DNA from 4 places in the Kitasatospora sp. NPDC086791 genome. Region 1 is predicted to be linked to each of the others. Evidence: riboswitches for the same ligand, from Rfam matches in the RefSeq annotation. Region 1 holds a riboswitch; each other region holds the start of a gene.

Region 1 (5,136 bases):
TTGCCGAACGCTTCGTCACCGAGCTCACCACCGGCCTGCCGGGCACCTCCCAAGGCCCGGGCGCGACCGAAGGCGAAGGCCCGGGCGCCGTCGTGCCCGTCCGGGCCGGGCTGATCAAGGTCGCGGACGACGCGGGCCGCACCACCCCGCACACCCGCCGGACGATGGCCGCAGCCGCCGAAGCCCACCACGCCACCGGCGCCCCGATCGCCGTCCACCTCGAACCCGACGGCGATCCGCACGAGGTCCTGTTCCGGCTCAGCGGCCGGCACGGAGTCCGGCCGGACCGGATCATCCTCGGGCACCTCACCCGCTTCCCCGACCGTTCGGTGTACCGCAGCCTCGCCGCCGAGGGTGTTCACCTCGCACTGGACAGCCCCTCCCGGAGCGGTCACCCGGCCGACCTCCGGGCCTTCGACGTCATCGCCGACCTGGTCGAGGCGGGCCACGCCTCCCGGGTGCTCCTCGGCGCCGACACCACCACCCGTACCGCCCGGCAGGCCGGTGGCCCGGCCCGCCTGCTCACCGACCTCGCCCCACGGCTCGCCCGCGCCTTCGGCCCCGAGCTGCCCGGACTGCTCCTCACCGCCAACCCGGCGGCGGCCTTCGCCGTCGACTGGCGCACCCCGTGAGCCCGGCAGCAGCCCGGGATCGGGCGACGTCGTGCACCGCGTGATGTCGCTCGTCGTGCTCGCCGACTGGCTGGTCGACCCGCCCGCCCGGCGCATCCGCCCGGTCGTGGTGCTCGGCCGGCGGGCCTTCCCGCTGCTGTTACCCGGCCTACGTGCTGCTGCGCGGTCACGCTGTCGACTGGTACCCGTACCCCGTCCTCGACCCGGGCCGGCACGGCGGCTACCGCCGGGTGGCCGGAGCCTGAGTGATGGCCATCATGGCGCCCCGAACCCTCACGCCCGCCGACTGGCCACTCCGGCGCGACCTCAGAGTTCAGAGTTCAAAGTTCACATAACAGATTTCGAAATCTGTTATCTGAACTCTGAACTCTGACAGCTGAAACCTGTCACCTGTTCCCCGTGACCTCCCAGCGATCACCAGCCTTCTCCCAGCTACCGCTAGGGTTGGTCCTCGCGCCCCGGCGGGGGAACCGGGGTGACCTCCTCGGATGTCCCCAGCGGAGGGGACTGGAGTTCGAGGCGTGGGAGCAAGTAGGACATGGGTCTGACGAGCCACAAGGTGCTGGCGCTGACCGTATTGATCGCCGTCGTGGTGATGGGGGGAACGGTCTGGCTGTGGCCCAGGCTGGCGAGGAAGACCTGGCAGGCGGTGCTCGGCCGGATCGGCGCGCTGCTCGCCACCCAGCTCGCGGTGCTCGCGGCGCTCGGCCTGGTGGCGAACAGCTACTTCGCCTTCTACAGCAGTTGGGACGACCTGCTGGGCACCGGTGACGCCGGCCCGGTGGTGATCCACAACAAGGCGGACGCCTCCGGACGCCTCCTGGTGGAGACGATCGGCCACGCCTCGGTCAAGGGCGGCGGCGCGATGGGCCGTGAGCCCAGTCAGTCGGGCGAGATCCGCAAGGTCCGGATCGACGGCGCGGTCAGCCGGCTCTCCACCGAGGGCTACGTCTACCTGCCCCCGCAGTACTTCCAGCCGGAGTACGCGCAGAAGCAGTTCCCCGCCGTGATCGTCAGCACCGGTTTCCCCGGGATCGCCGAGAACCTGATCACCCGGTTCAACTACCCGGGCGCGGCGCTCAAGCTGCTGCAGGAGGGCCGGATGCAGCCGACCGTCATGGTCCTGGTGCGCCCCTCGCCCGCGCTGCCGCAGGACACCGAGTGCGAGGACATCCCGAACGGCCCGCAGTCCGACACGTACTTCACCAAGGACGTGCCCTCGGCGATCCAGGCCAGCTTCCGGGTCTCGTCCGACCCGCAGGCCTGGGCCTTCATGGGCAACTCGACCGGCGGCTACTGCGCGCTCAAGCTGGCCATGCGCCACCCGGACGTCTTCCCGACCGCCGTCGCCCTCTCCGCCTACTACGACGCCGCCGACGACCCGACCACCGGCGACCTGTTCGGCGGCAGCAGGCAGCGTCGGGACGAGGCCAACCTGGTGTGGCGGCTGAAGAACCTGCCGCAGCCGAACGTGTCGGTGCTGCTGGCCGGCACCAAGAGGGGCGACGGCGACTACCGGCGGGAGACCGAGGCCTTCGTGGACGCGGCGCGGAGCCCGATGAAGGTCTCCTACAGCATGCTCGAAAAGGGCGGCCACAACTTCGAGACCTGGAGCGCGCTGCTGCCGTCCTCGCTGGAGTGGCTGTCCCAGCACCTCAGGGTGCCGAACCCGACCGCCTGATCGTCCTGCTGTCCGGCGGAACGCCCACAGACCACAGACCAAAGACCAAAGACCAAAGACCGAAGACCAAAGACCGAACCCCCGGGGCCACAGCCTCGGGGGTTCGGTCGTCACGCGGTTCAGGCCACCCGCTCCAGCGTCCCCGTGTGCAGCTGCCCGACCCGGCCGCCCTCGCCCTCGAAGGTCCAGAAGGCCCGTACCGTCAGCTTGTTGAGGTCCATCACATGGCTGACGGTGATCCCGCTCTGCTCCGTCCAGCTGACGAAGTAGATCTCCGGCGCGACCTCGGCGACGTGCAGTCGCACGTCCTCCCACTGGCCCGCGGACTCGCCGAGGCCCTCCCAGCGCAGCCGCGTGCCGTCGGCCGAGTAGGTGTTGCGGAAGGCCGCGCCGTTGTCGGCCCGGAAGACGTAGGTGCGGCCGGCGAAGGCGGGCGGGGACGCGGTCATGGTGGGGCGGCTCCTCGTTTCGGGTCTTGGTGGTCTTGAGGGTCTTGTGCACTGCGGAAAATGTCGGAGCTCCAATTTATCCGACGGGGCGCACTCGGTCAGATCTTTGCCACGGCAGGGGCAGCCGCCGTGCCACCCGCCGAGGCGTGCGACCGTCACGCGGGCACCCGGCCGGGATCCGGCCGGGCCGGGTGAAGTGATCAACTCGGCCGCTACCCAGCGTCGTTGATCGACACCGCTGTGAGCTGTACGACAACCGGTCCGGCGGAGTTGTCCGTTCACGGACGGCCTGCCTAGCCTGCAACGGTCGTCCGCCGTCGCGGACCCCGCCGCCGGGACGCCGAGTCCCGTCCACCCGCCGGCGGGCCACCGAGCACCACAGCGGACGGGAGCGGGGAAACCGAGGTAGGCGCCCGGTCCGTGCGCTCGCGCGTACGGGGCGAGGCTAGGGGTGAAGCCGTTCCACCGGCGGCCGGGCAACTGCAGCCCGAACCCGACAGCTAACCTCGCAGGCGTCGCAGAGGTCACCCCATGCCCCAGCCTGCTGCCCGGCGCCGCGCGCCGCGTCACGCCCGCCCCTCCCACCGCGGCCGCAACGCCGCCCTCGCCGCCACCGGGGCGCTCGCCATCGGCGGCGCCGGCCTGCTCGGACTGCCGGCCGTCGCCGGCGCCCAGGCCGCCACCGCGCCGACCGCCACCGCGACCACCCCCGCGCCGACCGTCACCCAGGACCGCCTCGGCCCCGCCACCATGGTCGCGGGCAAGGCCGCCACCGCCTCGCTCGGCCTGCACTCCTCGGCCTGCTTCACCGCGAAGACCGTGGGCGTGGGCGTGCGCGACGCGAGCGGCACCAACCTCGACTTCCCCGGCAACGCCTCCGACGTGCAGATCTGCCCGAGCGGGGTGAACTTCACCAGTGGTGCGCGCACCCTGCCCGCCGGGACGTACTCCCAGTTCGGCTTCTGGCAGGACCTCGGCGGGGTCTGGCACAACCTGCCCGCACAGCAGCTGGTGGTCTCGGCCACCGCCCCGACCCAGACCCCGACCCCGACGGCCACGCCCACCCCGGCGCCCACCAAGACCCCGACCCCGGCGCCGACCCCCACGGCGACCCCCGCCCCGACCCCGAGCGCCACGGCGACCCCTACCACTCCCGCGCCGTCCTCCCCGGTCGCCGGCAAGTCGCTGACCTGGTCCGACGAGTTCAACAGCGCGATCTCCTGGGGCCAGCGCTGGGTCGGCGACAAGACCACCTCGTACAAGTACGGGAACCACAACCCGGACGACAACAAGCTGGACTGGCTGAACAAGAACAACGTCAGCGTCGCCAACGGGGTCGCCACCTTCACCGCCACCCCCGGCGGCCCGACCCTGGAGAACGGCAAGCAGTCCTGGAACACCGGCTTCCTGACCACCGAGGGCTCCAGCGAGGGCTTCCAGGTCAAGACCGGCGACTACGCCGAGACCCGGGTCAAGCTGCCCGCCGGCACCGGCGCGTGGCCGGCCCTGTGGACCTGGAAGAACGGCAACGGGGAGGTCGACTCCTTCGAGTACCACCCCGACAACCCGAACCTGCTGGAGCTGACCAACCACGTCAACCCCGGCAACGCGAAGTACTACACCGACGCGAGCGCCGTCGCGAAGGACCAGTGGGTGACCATCGGCACCTACTACGGCGCCGACTCGGTGGACTGGTACGTCAACGGCGTCAAGGTCTTCTCGGACGGCAAGGGCGTCGGCGCCAACTGGTCGGCCTACCTGATCCTCAACCTCTCGGTGTGCGCGGGGCAGTACCACCCCGCGCCGCAGGGGACCGCCCCGATCACCATGGCCGCCGACTACGTCCGCGTCTACCGGTAACCGACGACGCGGAGCACGTCCCACCGGTCGCCGGGAACCGGCAGCCGCTCACCGGCGCCCGGCGCCCGATGGGACGACGCGTTTCAGGAACTCGTTGCTGCTCTATTCGACCGTGATCTCGAACGGCGTCCGGTTGTTTCCCCGGTGCCGGTCGTCCGGGCTCTGCACCGAGACCTCCCCGAGGAGTCGCTCGCCCGAAGGCAGGGTGGGGGAGAGATTCACCCGGACGAGCGCCGTCGCGCTGCGACCCTCTTTCAGGCCGGGCCCGAAGACACAGCGCACCCGGCGGCCGAGCAGGAGCACCTGGCAGTCCGCGGGGAAGTACGGTCCCGTCGCCGTGACCCCCGGCGGCAGGTCGACGGTGACCGTGAACGGCGAGGCGGTGGTGTCCGGGCCCCCGTTGCCGACGAAGCCGTGGACGACCGTGCTGCCGCCGGGCGGCGCCGGGTCCGGGTCGATCCGGACCACCTGCAGATCGGAGTCGGACGGCGCGGCGACCAGGGCGGGCAGGGTG
Region 2 (5,136 bases), on a different contig from region 1:
TCGGCCGGGTCCGGACTGCCGGGGGCAGCCTGGGCGCTGCCGCCGGTCGCCACGCCGAGCGCGGTGGTGGCGGCCGCCGTCAGGACCAGCGCCCGGGCGAGCAGGTGGGAACGGCGGTGCACGGGCATGGCGGCAACGGCTCCAATCCGGCGGCGCGGCCCCGCCGCCGCCCCGGTGCGGGCGGTCGTCGAGCGGGAGTCCGGTGGCAGACGTTAGCGAGTCCGGGCAAGCGAGTCCAAACCCCTCCGGACCCGAATATTTGACCCGTAATCGGACATCAGGTCGGCCCGTCGGAAAAGCCGCAGGCCCGGCCTTCCGTGGCGGAAGACCGGGCCCGGAGGCGCCGAGGGCGGGTCAGACCCGCACGATGCTGCTCAGCGGCATGTTGCTGACGGCCTCGTAGCGGACCGAGGCACCCGGCTTGGGCGCGTGCAGCACCTGGCCGTTGCCGGCGTAGATGCCGACGTGGTGGGCGTCCCCGAAGAAGATCAACAGGTCGCCGGGCTGGGCCTGGGACAGGTCGGAGCCGATCCGGGTGCCGGCGTGCGCCTGCTCCTGCGAGGTGCGCGGCAGCGAGACGCCGACCTGGTTGAACGCCCAGACCATCAGGCCGGAGCAGTCGAAGGAGCCCGGGCCGGTGGCGCCCCACACGTACGGGCTGCCGACCTTGGAGGCGGCGGCGGACAGCGCGGCGGCACCGCGCGAGCTGCCGGGGGAGGGCAGCTTGCCGGCCGGCGTGGACGAGGGCGTGGAGAGGTCGGTGCGGCTGGTGTCGCGCGAGGCGCGGTCGGCGGCCTGCTGCTGCGCCTTCGCGGCGTCGGCCTGGGCCTTGGCGTCGGCGGCGGCCTTCTCCTCGGCCGCGCGCAGCGCCTGGCGCTCCTGGTCGGTGAGCGTGTTGAGCAGGTCCTGGGCGGCCTTCAGCTTGTTCTGGACCTCGTCCTTGGAGGCCTTCAGCTGCTGGGTGGTGGACTCCAGCTCGGCGAGCTTGCCCTGGGCCTCGGCGCGGTCCTGGTCAAGCTTGCGCTGCTGCTCCTGGAGCTGCTTCAGCTGGTTCTTCTGGGTGTCACCGGCCTGGTTGAGCGTGCCGGCCTGGGAGAGGAAGTTGTCCGGGCTGGACGAGAACATCAGCTGGACGGTCGGGGATATGCCGCCGTTGCGGTACTGCTCCCCGGCGATCTGGGCGAGGCCGCCCTGCAGGTCGGTCACCTGCGCCTGCTGACGGGCCACCTGGTCCTGCAGGCCCGAGACCTGCTTCTCCAGCTCCTGCTGCTTCTCCTGGGCGGCGTTGTACTGCTCGGTCGCCACCTCGGCCTGCTCGTTGAGCTGGTCGACCTGCGCCTTGACCTGGTCCTTGGTCGGCTGCGGGTCGGCGTGCGCGCCGGACTGCGCGGAGAGGGCGACGGCTGCGGCGGCGACACCGGTCATGATCGAGACCCGGGTGCGGCCTGCGGGCTTGGGACGACGATGGGACGCCACGAAGGCGGACTCCTTCTTCCTACGTCCGCCTACCGGGTGAGCTGACGGGTTCGGGCCGGAAGGATGCCCTACGACGCCTCACGGCCGTTCCACCGGCCGACCTGGCGCCGATTCACCCCGGAGGAACGTGGTTCCCCGGCTCCGCTCCGCAGCGCCCGCGGTTACTGGGCTCCCCTGTCGGGCAGTCGTTCCGACCTGCCCCGCTGCCTCGCGAACTCGGCGGTGACCACCACCGCCACCCTGGCTGGGTGATCGACACTGCAGTGGTCTGGGGCATGACCCTAGTAACTGAACCGTGATCGGTTCAAATCCTTGTCAGAAAAAAGACGGAAGATTACCCAAGTTCTTTTGTGAAAATGACCGATGGTGATCGCCGCCGCACGCAAGGCTGATCAGATCTCACCGACTGGTCGCGAAACGCTCGAAAACCCGAACACCACCCCCGGTACGAGGGTGGTGCGGATCACACGGCCCGGACGAACCTCTCCGGCGTGTCGGGCCGTCAGACCCGGCGGATGGTGTTGATCGGCATCGCGTCGGCCTTCATCACCTTCACCACGTCACCGGTGTGCGGCGCGTGGACCACCATGCCGTTGCCGATGTACATCCCGACGTGGTGCATGTCGCCGCCGTAGATGACGAGGTCGCCGGGCTGCGCCGCGGCCAGCCCGGGCACCGCGGTGCCGTAGTGGCCCTGCTCCTGCGAGGTGCGCGGCAGCGAGACGCCCGCCTGGCCGTACGCCCAGAGCATCAGGCCGGAGCAGTCGAAGGTGCCCGGCCCGGTGGCGCCCCAGACGTACGGCGAACCCTGCTTGCTCATCGCCTTGGCCACGGCCACCGCCGCGTAGCCGCTGGCCGGCGGCAGGTTGCTCAGGTCGACCCGGTCGCTGCCGCGCGAGGCCCGGTCGTCCTGCGCCTGCTGGGCCTTCAGCGCGGCGCGGTCGGAGGCGCTGAGCGAGTTCAGCAGGTCCTGGGCGTCCTTCAGCTTGGCGTTGACGTCCGCCTTGGCCTGGTTCAGGTCCTTGGTGGTGGTGTCGAGCGAGGCCAGCACGGCGGCCGCCTCGGCCTTCTCCTGGTCCAGCCGGCGCTGCTGGTCCAGCAGCGCCTTGAGCGCCTCGGCCTGGCTGGCGCTGGCCTGCTCGACGGTGGACGCCTTCTGCAGGTAGCCGGACGGGTCGGAGGAGAGCATCAGCTGGACCGAGGGGTCGATGCCGTTGGTGCGGTACTGCTCCCCCGCGACCTGGGCCAGACCGCCCTGCAGCTGCGTCATCTGCTCCTGGCCGCGGGCCACCTGGTCCTGCAGCTGGTCGGCCTGCTTGCGCAGCTGGTCGGCCCGCTCCTTGGCGCCGTTGTACTTCTCCGCCGCCTGCTCCTGCTCCTCCTGGAGCTGGTCGATCTGCGCCTTCACGTCCGTCTTGTTCGGCTGCGGCGCGGCGTGCGCGGCCACCTGGGCGGAGAGGGCGACCGCGGTCGCCGCGGCAGCGGTGAGCACGGAGACCCGCGCGCGGCTCGGCTGCTTGGGACGGCGGTGGGAGGCCAAGAGACCGGCTCCTTCTTCCAACGGACTCACCCGATCGGATGAGAATCCGGAAAATAGGTTTGACGCCAGACCCTAGTGCGGATCTACCCGTTTTGCCACTCCCCCGAAGGCGTGAACTCCGTTTCCCCCATCGACTCCACCGGACCCACACACCGCCGCGCGACCGGCGCTGACCAGGCGTCATCCGCCCGGCCCGGACTCAGGGCCGGGCCAGCCGGTTCAGCAGCAGCACCGAGGCCACCGGGCGCGCGCCCGCCTTCCGCACGCCCTCCGCGACCTCCCGGTCGGCGGACACCACCACCACCGGACGGCCCTGCGGCTCGGCCCGCACCAGACGGCGGATCAGCTCGTCCGCGGTCTCCCCGGTCCGGCTGAACCGCACCCGGACCCCGCGCGGCGGCGCCATCATCACCGGAACGTCCAGGTCCTGCCCGTCGAACACACAGGTGACCTCCGCCTGCGTGCGCTGCGCCAGCATCGCCAGCCCGCCCAGCAGCCGGATCCGCTGCTGCTCCAGCGGCAGCGTCGGGTAGCCGGTCTTGGTCACGTTGTAGCCGTCCACCACCAGGTGCACCTGCGGGATCGCCAGCAGCTGGTCCAGCAGCGCCGGGTCGTCCTCGGCCAGGCCGCGCCGCGCCACGTCGTGCGGCGAGGCCGACCCCGGCACCACCGCCTCCACCAGATCCGCCGGGCGGATCTGGGAGACCGGCAGCGCCAGCTCCCGCTGCAGCCCCTGGGCCGACTGCAGCACGGTGTCCAGCAGCAGCCGCAGCCGCATGTCCTCGACGCTGCGCCCCTCGCGGGCCGAGCGGCGGCCCTGCTCGGCCGCGGTCTCCAGCTCGGAGACCCGGTGCTTGAGCCGGCGCGCCTCGGTCTCGGCCGCGCCGCGCTCGGCCGCGCCCTGGGCCTTCAGGGCCTCCAGCTCCCCGGAGACCCGGCGGGTCTCCGCCTGCGCCCGGCGGGTGTCGCTCTCCAGCGACCGCACCTTCTTGCGCAGCGACTCGGCCTCCCGTCGGACGGCCTCGGACTCCGCGCGCTGCCGCTCCAGGTCCGCCCGCGCCGCGGCCCGCACCTCGGCCAGCTCCGCCTGCAGCTTCTCCACCAGCCGGGAGGCCTCGGCGGCCGCGTCCTCGGCACCGGCCCGCTCGGCCTCCTCGCCCGCCTCGGCGACCAGCCGGCTCCAGCCCGCCGAGCGCACCAGGTAGGCGGCGGCCGCGACGTCCATCGGATCGGCGGCGCCGGGGACACTGCCCGACTCCAGCGCCCGCACCAGGTCCGGCTGCCCCAGCCGCAGCCGCTCCGCTATCCGCACCCGGAAGGCCGGCTCCGCCTCCAGCGCGGCCGCCAGCGCGGTGGCCGCGTACTTCGCCCGCCGCGCGGGGGTGAACTTCACGTACTGACGCAGGCTCTGCGGGAGCTCACCCGGCGGCAGTCCGCCCAGCGCGTCCGAGGCCAGCCCGACCACCCGCCGGCGCACGCCCTCGGGCAGCGGCCGGTCCAGCTTCTCGACGGCCCGCTCCGCCGCGGCGTCGGCGGAGTCGGCGGGATCCGCAGGCTCGGCGGGCTCGCCGGGGTCCGGGGAGTCGGCCGGCTCGGCGGCACCGGACCAGGCGCCCTCCACCTCGACGCCCTCCACCTCCACGGCTCCGGGCTCGACGCCCCCGGGCTCGACGGCTCCGGGCTCGGCGCTCTCCGCCGGTCCCGTCCCGGCGCCCGGCGCCTGCGCCTGCGCAGCGGGCCGAAGCCCCTGCGCTTCGCCGGGCTCCTTCGCTGCGTCCACCACGTCCTCGGCTCCGATCCTGTTCTCCGGCTGGCTACGGCCGCGACTGCCCCCTGTCGTCACGCTCCGTGTGTCCTGTCTGTATTGTCCCGTGCGGCGGACGGGCGCGCCGCGCACCGCCCACCGCACCGGCGGTGATCAGCCCTGCTCGGTCGGGGCCTCCGCGCCCTCGGCACCCGGGCGGGCCACCAGCTCGACCTGGTCCACCGCGTTGCACCAGCGGCAGCGCACCGACTCGATGGTCTCGCTCAGCACCTCGGTCTCCTCGACCTCGGAGTCGCCGGCCAGGTCGAAGTGCAGGAACTCGGTCACCCGCGCGGTGCGGGTCACGTCGAAGCGG
Region 3 (5,136 bases), on a different contig from region 1:
CCTGGCCAAGCTGTCCGCCCAGCACTCCGAGCTGGTCATGGCCGGCCGCTCGCACAACGTGGCCGCGCAGGCCACCACCCTGGGCAAGCGCTTCGCGTCGATCACCGACGAGCTGCTGGTCGCCTTCCGCCGCCTGGAGGAGCTGATCGCCCGCTACCCGCTGCGCGGGATCAAGGGCCCGGTCGGCACCGCCCAGGACATGCTGGACCTGCTCGGTGGCGACACCGACAAGCTGGCCGAGCTGGAGCGCCGGGTCGCCGGGCACCTCGGCTTCGACAACGTGCTGACCAGCGTCGGCCAGGTCTACCCCCGCTCGCTGGACTTCGAGGTGCTCACCGCCCTCGTCCAGCTGGCCGCCGCGCCGTCCAGCCTGGCCAAGACCATCCGTCTGATGGCCGGCCACGAGCTGGTCACGGAGGGCTTCAAGGAGGGCCAGGTCGGCTCCTCCGCGATGCCGCACAAGATGAACACCCGCTCCTGCGAGCGCGTCAACGGCCTGGCCGTCATCCTGCGGGGCTACGCCTCGATGACCGGCGAGCTGGCCGGCGACCAGTGGAACGAGGGCGACGTCTCCTGCTCGGTGGTGCGCCGGGTCGCGCTGCCGGACGCGTTCTTCGCCTTCGACGGCCTGCTGGAGACCTTCCTGACCGTCCTCGACGAGTTCGGCGCCTTCCCCGCCGTGATCGAGGCCGAGCTGGACCGCTACCTGCCGTTCCTGGCCACCACCAAGGTCCTGATGGGCGCGGTGCGCGCGGGTGTCGGCCGGGAGACCGGGCACGAGGTCATCAAGGAGCACGCCGTCGCCTCCGCGCTGGCGATGCGCGCGGGCGCCCGGGAGAACGAGCTGCTGGACCGCCTGGCCGCCGACGAGCGGATCCCGCTTGACCGGGCCGCGCTGGACGCGCTGCTGGCCGACAAGCTCTCCTTCACCGGTGCGGCCGGCGCCCAGGTCGCCGAGGTGGTCCGTCAGGTGGAGACCGTCGCGGCCGCCTACCCGGAGGCCGCCAAGTACGCGCCCGCCGACATCCTCTGATCTCGGCGAGCCGCGCGCTCGGGTGCGGATCGCCTGCTGCGCTTCGCCTGCTGCGCTTCGCCTGACGCGCTTCGCCTGACGCGCGTCCCGTGGTGAGCATTGTGCGATGTGCATTCCCTGAAGCGCAGTCGAGTTGACGTGGTGTCAGCTTTCGGGCGAGGGCCCCGCCGCCGGACCGGTGGCGGGGCCCTCGTGCGTGTGGACGTGGCCCGGGTCGAGCGGCGGGGTGGTGCCGCAGATCCACTCGCAGTTCGGCTCGGCCACCGGGTGGTCCTCGGGGGCGAGCACATTGCCCCGGACGGTGGCGAAGGCGATCAGCCCGCCGCCGGCCAGCAGGCCCGCGCAGATCAGCATGGCGGTGTGGAAGGCGGAGTCGACCGCGGCCGGCACCCGGTAGGCGTCGCCGCTCAGCCCGGCCAGCGCCGGGAGGGCGGCCACCGCGAGCAGACCGGCCGCGCGGGCGGCGGCGTTGTTGACCCCGCTCGCGATGCCCGCGTGGCGGACCTCGACGGCGGCCAGCACGGTGGCCGTCAGCGGGGCGACCAGCAGGGTCATCCCGCAGCCCATCACCGTGACGGCGGGCAGCACGTCCGTCCAGTACGAGGAGTCCGGGCCGATGCGCAGCATCAGCAGCACCCCGGCGGCGCACACCAGCGGGCCGACGGTGAGCGGGATCCGCGGGCCGATCCGCTTCCCGAGACGCCCCGCGCGCGCCGACAGCGCCAGCATCAGCACCGTGATCGGCACCAGTGCGAAGCCGGAGAGCAGCGGCGAGAACCCGGCGACGATCTGCAGCTGCACCACCAGGAGGAAGAAGACGCCGCTGAACGCCGCGTACACGCAGAGGGTGACCAGGTTCACGGAGGTGAACAGCCGGGAGGAGAACAGGCCGAGCGGCAGCATCGGTTCGGGCGTGCGGCGTTCGACGGCCACGAAGGCGGCGCCGAGCAGCACGCCGATCACCCCGGTCGCCCAGACCGTGGCGGACACGCCCTCGCCGGCGGCGGTCAGGGCGTAGGTGATCGCGCCGAGGGCGAGCGCGGCGAGCACCGCGCCGAGCACGTCGAAGCGGCCGGAGGCGCTCTCGTCCCGGCTCTCCGGTACGGACCGGGTGGCGACCGCGATCACGGCCGCGGCGAGCGGCAGGTTCAGCAGGAAGATCCAGCGCCAGCCGGGGCCGTCGACCAGCCAGCCGCCGAGGAAGGGGCCGACCGCGGCCGACACCCCGCCGAGGCCGGACCACAGGCCGACCGCCGCCGAACGGTCGTCAGGGTGGAAGACCGCCTGGAGCATGGCGAGTGAGCCGGGAGTGAGCAGCGCCCCGCCGATGCCCTGGACGGCGCGGGCGGCGATCAGCACCTGGATGGTCGGCGCGACGGCGCAGGCCGCGGAGGCGACGGCGAACCAGACCACGCCGATCAGGAAGACCCGGCGCCTGCCGTACCGGTCGCCGAGCGCGCCGCCGAGCAGGATCAGGCCCGCCAGGGTGAGTAGATAGGAGTTCAGCGTCCATTGCAGGGACGCCAGGGAGGCGCCGAGGTCGGCGCCGATCCGGGGCAGGGCGACGTTCACCACGGTGCCGTCGAGCATCGCCATGCTGGAGCCGAGCACCGTCGCCAGTAGTACCCAGCGACCCTGCGCGGTGCTCAGGCGCAGGGTGCCGGCCTCGGAGGTGGCCACGGCCCGATCCTGCGCCCCGCGGGGCGCACGTGACAAGGGTCACCGGCGGGTGTGTCGGTGGCGGGCGCTGCGTGAGCGGGCGACCGCGTGGCGTGGCCGACTTCGGCGCAGGGTCGTGGATCAGTGGCGCGGGGTGAATGGATTGTGTACACACCGTGCCGTGGTCCATTCGGAGGGTCACCGGACTTCCGGGGGTCGTTGCGGGTTCAAGAGATCGACATTGCTTCACCTGAACGGATGGGTTTTAGTTCAGCGACCGCCCGGCCAGTCCGGACGGATCCACCGGGTGGAACGCCAAGTCCTGCCGCTGCCCGGTGGTTCGAACTGAACTCTGTACGGCAGGAGCGGGGGACCCACAGGTAAGTCGCCGGACCGGAGTTCGCGCCTCAGGGCGCGGGCGTCCAGGACCGGCTTGGGGTGAAGCCGCGCATGCGGCCGGGCAACTCCAGCCCGAACCCGACAGCTCACCTCGCAGGCGTCGGAGAGGAAACTTCCATGCCTGCTCAGGCTCGTCGTATCGCCCTGCCCCGCGCCGCCCGCATCGGCATCGCCACCGCCGTCACCGGTGTCTCCTTCGCCCTTCCGCTCGTGACCGCGATGAGCGCCCAGGCGCACACCGCTCCGGCCGCCCCGGCCGCGCCCGCCGCGGCTGCTGCCGCCGTCACCGCCGGTACCGCTGGTGCCGCTGACGCCAAGCCGGCCGCGCAGGCCGCTCCGGCCGCCGCGGCCGCCACGTCCGAGAGCTACCGCGTCGTCAGCGGTGACACCCTGTCCAAGATCGCCGTCGCCAAGCACGTCGAGGGCGGCTGGCACGCGTTGTACGAGCAGAACCGCTCGGTCGTCGGCGCCAACCCGAACCTGATCTTCCCGGGCCAGCACCTCACCTTCGCCGGCCACGCCGCGGCGCCGGCCGCGGACACTGCCCCGGCTGCCCCGGCTGCCCCGGCTGCCCCGGCCAAGCCGGCCGCTCCGGCTGTCGCCGCCAAGCCGCAGGCCCAGGTCAAGACCGTGGCCGCCAAGCCGGCCGCCCCGGTGCAGACCCAGGTTCAGACCGCCGCTCCGGCTTCGGCCGTGACCGCCGCTCCGGTCGCCGCCACCTCCGGCTTCGTCGCGCCGCTGGCCAACCCGAAGCTCGGCACCGCCTACGGCGTGGCCGGCTCGATGTGGGCCTCCGGCCACCACACCGGCCAGGACTTCGTGGCCTCCACCGGCACCCCGCTGCGCGCCGTCGCCAACGGTGTCGTGGTCAAGGCCGGCAACGGCGGTGCCTACGGCAACGAGGTCGAGATCAAGCTCGCCGACGGTCACTACGCCGAGTACGCGCACCTCTCCGTGATCGGTGTGAAGATCGGTCAGACCGTCACCGTCGGCCAGCAGATCGGCCTCTCCGGCGCCACCGGCAACGTGACCGGCCCGCACCTGCACTTCGAGATCCGCACCGGCTCGGAGTACGGCTCGGACATCGACCCGGTCGCCTACCTGCGCGCGCACGGCGTCGCGCTCTGACCCTCCGGGGATCAGGTCCAGGGTTTCAGGAACCACCGCTGCCGCGGAGCGAATCGATCCTCCGGGATGGTCATGTCGGGTGACCGCTCGACCGGGTGATCGCCGTGCAGTGGACATGGGCGCGGGACACGCCCAGGCCGGCCCGGCTCGCGGGAATCACCTCCCTCGCGAGCCGGGCCGGCCGCTGCCGTTTCCGGGGAGCGGGGCGGTGGGGTGGCGGGGGTGGTGGAGGTGGTGGGGTGTGTCGGGTCAGCCGCGGTGGGCCGGCAGGCCGTAGTGGGCGGCGGTCAACAGGTCGTGCATCCGGTGCCCGAAGTCCTCGGTGTCGCCGGCCGGTTCGGGGAAGACCAGGCGGACGTCGCGGTGGCCGTCGGGGTGGTCCAGGCGCAGCACCAGGCCGTGGCGGTCCAGGGCGAGCGGACGGACGTCCGGGTTCCGGGCGAGCAGCGGCGGGTCGAGGAGGCGGGTGAGGGCCTCGACCGCGTCGGCGTGGTCGTCGGCGAAGTGGGTGAGCATCGCGGCCTCGTGGCGGGCCATCGGGTCGGGGGTGGCGCGGGCGAGGTCCTCGGCGGTGACCGCGCCGGTGCCGTACGGGGTGGCGAGGACGGCGTGGGCGACGTCGACGCGCAGGTGGACGCTGAGGCCGTCGTCGGCGAGGTGGGCCAGGTGCAGTCGGCCGGCCAGGGTGAGCCGGGCGCGGACGCGGTCCCGAACGGCGACCGGGGAGACGTCGGTGACGTCGAGGACGACGGCGAGGCCCTCGGTGGCGTGGGCGGCGGCCACGGTGAGCGGGGCGTCCAGCGGGGCGCGCATCCGCAGGCGGGAGCCGTGGACGGAGACCGGGGTGTCCAGGTCGTGGTGTTCGCCCAGGGCGCGGACGGCGAGCGAGGAGGTCGTGCTGAGCAGGCTCCGGATCC
Region 4 (5,136 bases), on a different contig from region 1:
GATGTACGGGGTCTCCCCCGGCACCGCGTAGTGCAGCCGGGCGCGCGCCTGCGCCTTGACGTACTCCGGGTCCTGCCAGCGGGCCTTGTCCCGGCGCAGCTGCTCGACCTGCTGGCGCGCGTGGTCGGCCTTCGCCCGCTGGGCGGAGATCTCGGCGCGCTGGGAGATGAACTGCCGCGTGGGGTACGCGAGGATCGCCACCAGTGAGCAGAGCACCAGGACGAGGACGGTCGCCCGGCTCGTGAACCGAGGCCGGGCCGCCAAGCCCGGGATCCTCCAGCCAGCCATCTCCCGTATCCCCTCCTGGTCGCGACGGTGCCCCGCCGTCCACCCTACGGGGTGAACGGCGGGGCACCGGTCAGGCTGGCGCGACCTCGCGGTCCCGGCCCTCGTGCTCGCCGGGCTCGACGAGCACGCCGTGCTTACTGGTCCGCGGAGCGGAAGCGCGGGAAGGCGCCGCGGCCGGCGTACTCGGCGGCGTCGTCGAGGATCTCCTCGATGCGCAGCAGCTGGTTGTACTTGGCGACGCGCTCGGAGCGGGCCGGGGCGCCGGTCTTGATCTGGCCGCAGTTGGTGGCGACGGCCAGGTCGGCGATGGTGACGTCCTCGGTCTCGCCGGAGCGGTGCGACATCATGCAGCGGTAGCCGTTGCGCTGGGCCAGCTCGACGGCGTCCAGGGTCTCGGTCAGCGAACCGATCTGGTTCACCTTCACCAGCAGCGCGTTGGCGGTGCCGGTCTCGATGCCCTTGGCCAGGCGGGCCGGGTTGGTGACGAACAGGTCGTCGCCGACCAGCTGGACCTTGTCGCCCAGCTTGACGGTCATGGCCTTCCAGCCGTCCCAGTCCGACTCGTCCAGCGGGTCCTCGATGGAGACCAGCGGGTAGGCGGCGACCAGCTCGGCGTAGTACTCGATGAGCTCGGCGGCCGACAGGGCCTTGCCCTCGAACTGGTAGGCGCCGTCGTTGTAGAACTCGGAGGCGGCGACGTCCAGGGCCAGCGCGATGTCACGGCCGGGCACGTAGCCGGCCTTCTGGATGGCCTCGGTGATCAGGTCCAGGGCCTCGCGGTTGCTGTCCAGGTTCGGCGCGAAGCCGCCCTCGTCGCCGAGGCCGGTGGACAGGCCGCGCTCCTTCAGCACGCCCTTGAGGGTGTGGTAGACCTCGACGCCCCAGCGGACGGCCTCGGAGAAGGACTCCGCGCCGATCGGGGCGATCATGAACTCCTGGATGTCGACGTTGGAGTCCGCGTGCGAGCCGCCGTTGAGGATGTTCATCATCGGGACCGGCAGGACGTGCGCGTTCGGGCCGCCCAGGTAGCGGAACAGCGGCAGGTCGCTGGCCTCGGAGGCGGCGTGCGCGACGGCCAGCGAGACGCCCAGGATGGCGTTGGCGCCGAGCGAGGACTTGTCCGGGGTGGCGTCCAGGTCCAGCATGGCCTGGTCGATCAGGCGCTGCTCGGTGGCGTCGTAGCCGACCAGCTCCGGGCCGATCTGCTCGATGACGGCCAGGACGGCCTTCTCGACGCCCTTGCCGAAGTAGCGGTTCTTGTCACCGTCGCGCAGCTCCAGCGCCTCGAAGGCACCGGTGGAGGCACCCGACGGGACAGCGGCACGACCCGTGCTGCCGTCGTCGAGGCCGACCTCGACCTCGACCGTGGGGTTGCCGCGCGAGTCGAGGATCTCACGGGCTACGACGACATCGATGGACGGCACGAGGCATCTCCTTGCGGAAGCAGGGTCCGGGCGGCGGTGGTGCTGCCGGCTGAACGATTGCGGAGTCGTTACGGACCAGAGCCTAACCGCCCGGGCTCCCGGGGCCACGTCGGCCTCGGTCCCGTCTCAGCGTGTGGCCCCACTACCCACCGGTAGTTCACCTGCTTGTCCCAGCTTGTCCCACCGGGGCGGGCGAATGCGGACGAAGGGGGCCGGCGGCGCCGACCCCCTCTCCGCACCCCGGACACCGCCGGGGCCGGTGCGGACGGGCTCAGCCGAGGTGCAGGACCTGGCCGGGCATGATCAGGTCCGGGTCGCCGCCGACCGTGCCGCGGTTGCCGTCGTAGAGCGCGTGCCAGCCGCCGGACACGCCCTGGGCGGTGGCGATGGACGACAGGGTGTCACCGGAGCGGACGGTGTAGTCGTGGCCGGTCTGCGTGGTCGGGGCCGCCGGCTGGTCGGCGCGCGGGGCCGCGTGCTTGGGGACGTACTGCTGCGCCGCCTGGTCGACGGGCTTCTCGGCCTGCGCGGGCGCGGCGTGCTTGGGGGCCTGCTTCTGGGCGGGCTTCTCGGCAGGCTTCTGCACCGGGTTCTGGACCGGCTTCTCCGCCGGCTTCTGGGCCTGGCGCTTGGGCGTCTGCTGCTGCGGGGCGGACTGCGGCTTGGCGTCCGAGGAGGTGTCGACGGCGGCCGGGGCGCCGCCCTTGCTCAGCCCCGCCTTCTTGGAGCACACGGGCCAGGCGCCCGGGCCCTGCGAGGCGAGCACCTTCTCGGCGATCGCGATCTGCTGGCCCTTGCTGGCCTGGTTGGCCTGCGGCGCGAACGCGGTGCCGCCGTACGCCTTCCACGTGCTGGAGGTGAACTGCAGGCCGCCGTAGAAGCCGTTGCCGGTGTTGATGCTCCAGTTGCCGCCGCTCTCGCACTGGGCGACGGAGTCCCAGGTGGAGGCGGGGGCGGCGGAGGCACCGGTGGCGGTGAGGAGCGGCATCGCGAGTCCGACGCCGGCCACACCGGCGACGGCGATGGCCTTCTCGGCCTGGGTGCGACGACGGTGACGGCCAGATCCAACGAACAGCATGAAGGTCCCTCTCCACACGCCTGCGAGGTGAGCTGTCGGGTTCGGACCGGGAGGTGGCCCGGCCGCCGTGCGCGGAAACGATTCCGCTCGGGCGGCTTCACCCCAAGCCGTGGGGACGGCAACAAACCTGGTTCCCCCGCCCCTGCCCAGGGTCTGGTCGGTTTCCCGTGCGCGGCGGGCAGGATTCGGCGTTCCGCGCACGAGGTCCGCAGCTGCGAACTCCAGGGAGACTAGACAGATCCTCAGACCAATCACAAGCTCATATCACCGATATCACACAGAAATTACGGCGCGTGCCCGATCGCCTACCAACCGAGTCGCTATGTCCGGGTTGATGGTTGTTCACACCCCGCCCGACGACGATCGGGCGACGCTCCGTCAGTGCGCCGTCCGGCGTTTCGTCACCTTGTGTCAGTGTGTCGGAGGCGCATAAGGGGAGTGCGGAGGCGTGTGCGGGGAGCGGCTCTCCGGACTGAATTCGACCGGAAGTTCGCGCAGACCACGCATGATCAGGCCACCGCGCCAGCGCAGATTCTCCGGGCTTTCCGCGAGCCGCAGATCCGGCAGCCGGGAAAGCAGCGTGGCCAGCGCGGCACGCCCCTCCAGGCGGGCCAGCGGGGCACCGATGCAGTAGTGGATGCCGTGCCCGAACCCCAGGTGGGGATTGTCCTTCCGGGCCAGGTCCAGGGTGTTCTCGTCCGCGAACCGGGCCGGATCGCGGTCCGCGGCGGCCAGCACCACCAGCACCGGATCGCCGACCGGGATGTCCACCCCGCCGATGGTCAGCGGCCGCGTCGCGAACCGCCAGGTCGCCATCTCCACCGGCCCGTCGTAGCGCAGGAGTTCCTCGATCCCCGTCTCCAGCAGCGCGCTCTCCCCGCGCGCCACCGACTCCTGCAGCAGCCGGCGCTGCTCCGGGTCGCGCAGCAGCGCGTACGTCCCGTTGCCGATGAGGTTCACGGTCGTCTCGAAGCCCGCGAAGAGGAGGATGAAAGCCATCGCCGCGGCCTCGTTCTCGGTCAGGTGCTCACCGTGGTCGCTCGCCCGGATCAGACCCGAGATCAGGTCGTCCCCGAGGTCCGCCCGCTTGCGGTGGATCAGCTCCAGCAGGTACGCCCGCATCCGCTTCACCGCCCGCCCCACACCACCGCGTTGACCGCCCCCGTGCCGGATCATCATCCCGGCCCAGTCGCGGAAGTCGTCCTGGTCCTCGGCCGGCACGCCCAGCAGGTCACAGATCGCGTAGATGGGGAGCGGGAAGGCGAACTCGTGGATCAGGTCCGCCGAACCGCGCTGCGCGAAACCGTCGATCAGCCGGTCGGTGAGCTGCTGCACCCGCGGCTCGAACTCGGCCACCCGGCGCGGGGTGAACGCCTTCGACACCAGTCGGCGCAGCCGGGTGTGGTCCGGCGGGTCGATGTTCAGCAGGTGCGTCATCAGGTCCGCCTGCCGCTCCCCCGGAATGCCCACCCGGCCGGTGCGGTGCGCCTGCTCGCTGTGGTGCGCCGGGTTCTTCGACAGCCGGCCGTCCGCGAGCGCCTGCCGGGCGTCCGCGTACCTGGTCACCAGCCAGGCCTCCACGCCGCTCGGCAGCGTGGTGCGGTGCACCGGGGCGTGCTCGCGCAGCCAGGCGTAGGCGGGGTACGGGTCGGCGGCGAACTCCCAGGTGAACAGCTGCGGAGCGGTGGGGTCGGGCTGGGCCCCGGCGGGGTCGGGTTGAGCTGGCATGGGTCGACCGTATCCGGTGGGCGCGCGCCCCCTTCGTCAACGGTGCGCGGCTCCTCCGTCGACGGCGTGCGACGGGCGCGCCAACGCTCCGTGGACGACCCGTGGACGGTCCGTGGACAGCTCTTGGACAGCTCTTGGCCGCACGGCGGGCGTGAGTCTGGTCACCTGAGGGGTAATCCCTGTTGCGGAGGGTCAGGACGTGCCTACGATCCTCCGCAGTACGCGTGGGCGCCGGTGCGGTGTCGTCCACAGGGAGGAGCAGACCATGCGGGTCAGCGGGTCAGTCGTCGTCATCGCGGTCCTCGACGGCGGGTCGGGCACCGACCTCGCCCGCCGGTTCGCCGCGGCCGGCGCCGCCGGAATGCTGATCGCCGACCAGCACGTCGGCATCGCCGAGGACCTCGCCGCCGAGCTCGACCGGACGGGATGCCCCGTGGTCGGCGTGTCCGGCGACATCCGCCGCCCCAGCGACGTCGCCGCCCTCGTCGACACCGCGGAGAAGCACCTCGGGCCGATCGACCTCTTCGCCGTCGCGGGCCCGGACGGCGAGCGGATCATCTCCCTCGCCGACCTGCCCGACCACCTCGACCTGGAGCGGCTCGCCGAACTCGTCGTCCT

What was found. A riboswitch is a leader RNA that binds a small molecule or an ion and turns the genes downstream of it on or off. The one in region 1 is predicted to bind cyclic di-AMP.
Region 2: it holds a riboswitch for cyclic di-AMP, as region 1 does, so the genes downstream of both, AB0Q99_RS09445 (NlpC/P60 family protein) here and AB0Q99_RS06140 (glycoside hydrolase family 16 protein) in region 1, are expected to answer to the same signal.
Region 3: it holds a riboswitch for cyclic di-AMP, as region 1 does, so the genes downstream of both, AB0Q99_RS20495 (LysM peptidoglycan-binding domain-containing M23 family metallopeptidase) here and AB0Q99_RS06140 (glycoside hydrolase family 16 protein) in region 1, are expected to answer to the same signal.
Region 4: it holds a riboswitch for cyclic di-AMP, as region 1 does, so the genes downstream of both, AB0Q99_RS33430 (transglycosylase family protein) here and AB0Q99_RS06140 (glycoside hydrolase family 16 protein) in region 1, are expected to answer to the same signal.

What each region holds. Positions count from the first base shown of each region.
Region 1 is NZ_JBFBOC010000002.1:496,606-501,741, forward strand. Features, by position in the region: gene AB0Q99_RS06125 (phosphotriesterase) at 1-632, shown strand, start outside; gene AB0Q99_RS06130 (alpha/beta hydrolase-fold protein) at 1,171-2,313, shown strand; gene AB0Q99_RS06135 (phenolic acid decarboxylase) at 2,433-2,762, opposite strand; cyclic di-AMP (ydaO/yuaA leader) riboswitch at 3,163-3,292, shown strand; gene AB0Q99_RS06140 (glycoside hydrolase family 16 protein) at 3,294-4,622, shown strand; gene AB0Q99_RS06145 (hypothetical protein) at 4,725-5,136, opposite strand, start outside.
Region 2 is NZ_JBFBOC010000004.1:104,837-109,972, reverse strand. Features, by position in the region: gene AB0Q99_RS09450 (NlpC/P60 family protein) at 1-128, opposite strand, end outside; gene AB0Q99_RS09445 (NlpC/P60 family protein) at 355-1,476, opposite strand; cyclic di-AMP (ydaO/yuaA leader) riboswitch at 1,487-1,640, opposite strand; gene AB0Q99_RS09440 (NlpC/P60 family protein) at 1,979-3,016, opposite strand; gene AB0Q99_RS09435 (NYN domain-containing protein) at 3,216-4,517, opposite strand; gene AB0Q99_RS09430 (hypothetical protein) at 4,935-5,136, opposite strand, start outside.
Region 3 is NZ_JBFBOC010000014.1:116,895-122,030, reverse strand. Features, by position in the region: gene purB (adenylosuccinate lyase) at 1-1,033, shown strand, start outside; gene AB0Q99_RS20500 (MFS transporter) at 1,178-2,713, opposite strand; cyclic di-AMP (ydaO/yuaA leader) riboswitch at 3,026-3,206, shown strand; gene AB0Q99_RS20495 (LysM peptidoglycan-binding domain-containing M23 family metallopeptidase) at 3,209-4,219, shown strand; gene AB0Q99_RS20490 (DUF2470 domain-containing protein) at 4,469-5,136, opposite strand, start outside.
Region 4 is NZ_JBFBOC010000052.1:6,547-11,682, forward strand. Features, by position in the region: gene AB0Q99_RS33420 (septum formation initiator family protein) at 1-264, opposite strand, end outside; gene eno (phosphopyruvate hydratase) at 423-1,712, opposite strand; gene AB0Q99_RS33430 (transglycosylase family protein) at 1,984-2,790, opposite strand; cyclic di-AMP (ydaO/yuaA leader) riboswitch at 2,792-2,959, opposite strand; gene AB0Q99_RS33435 (cytochrome P450) at 3,202-4,518, opposite strand; gene AB0Q99_RS33440 (SDR family NAD(P)-dependent oxidoreductase) at 4,784-5,136, shown strand, end outside.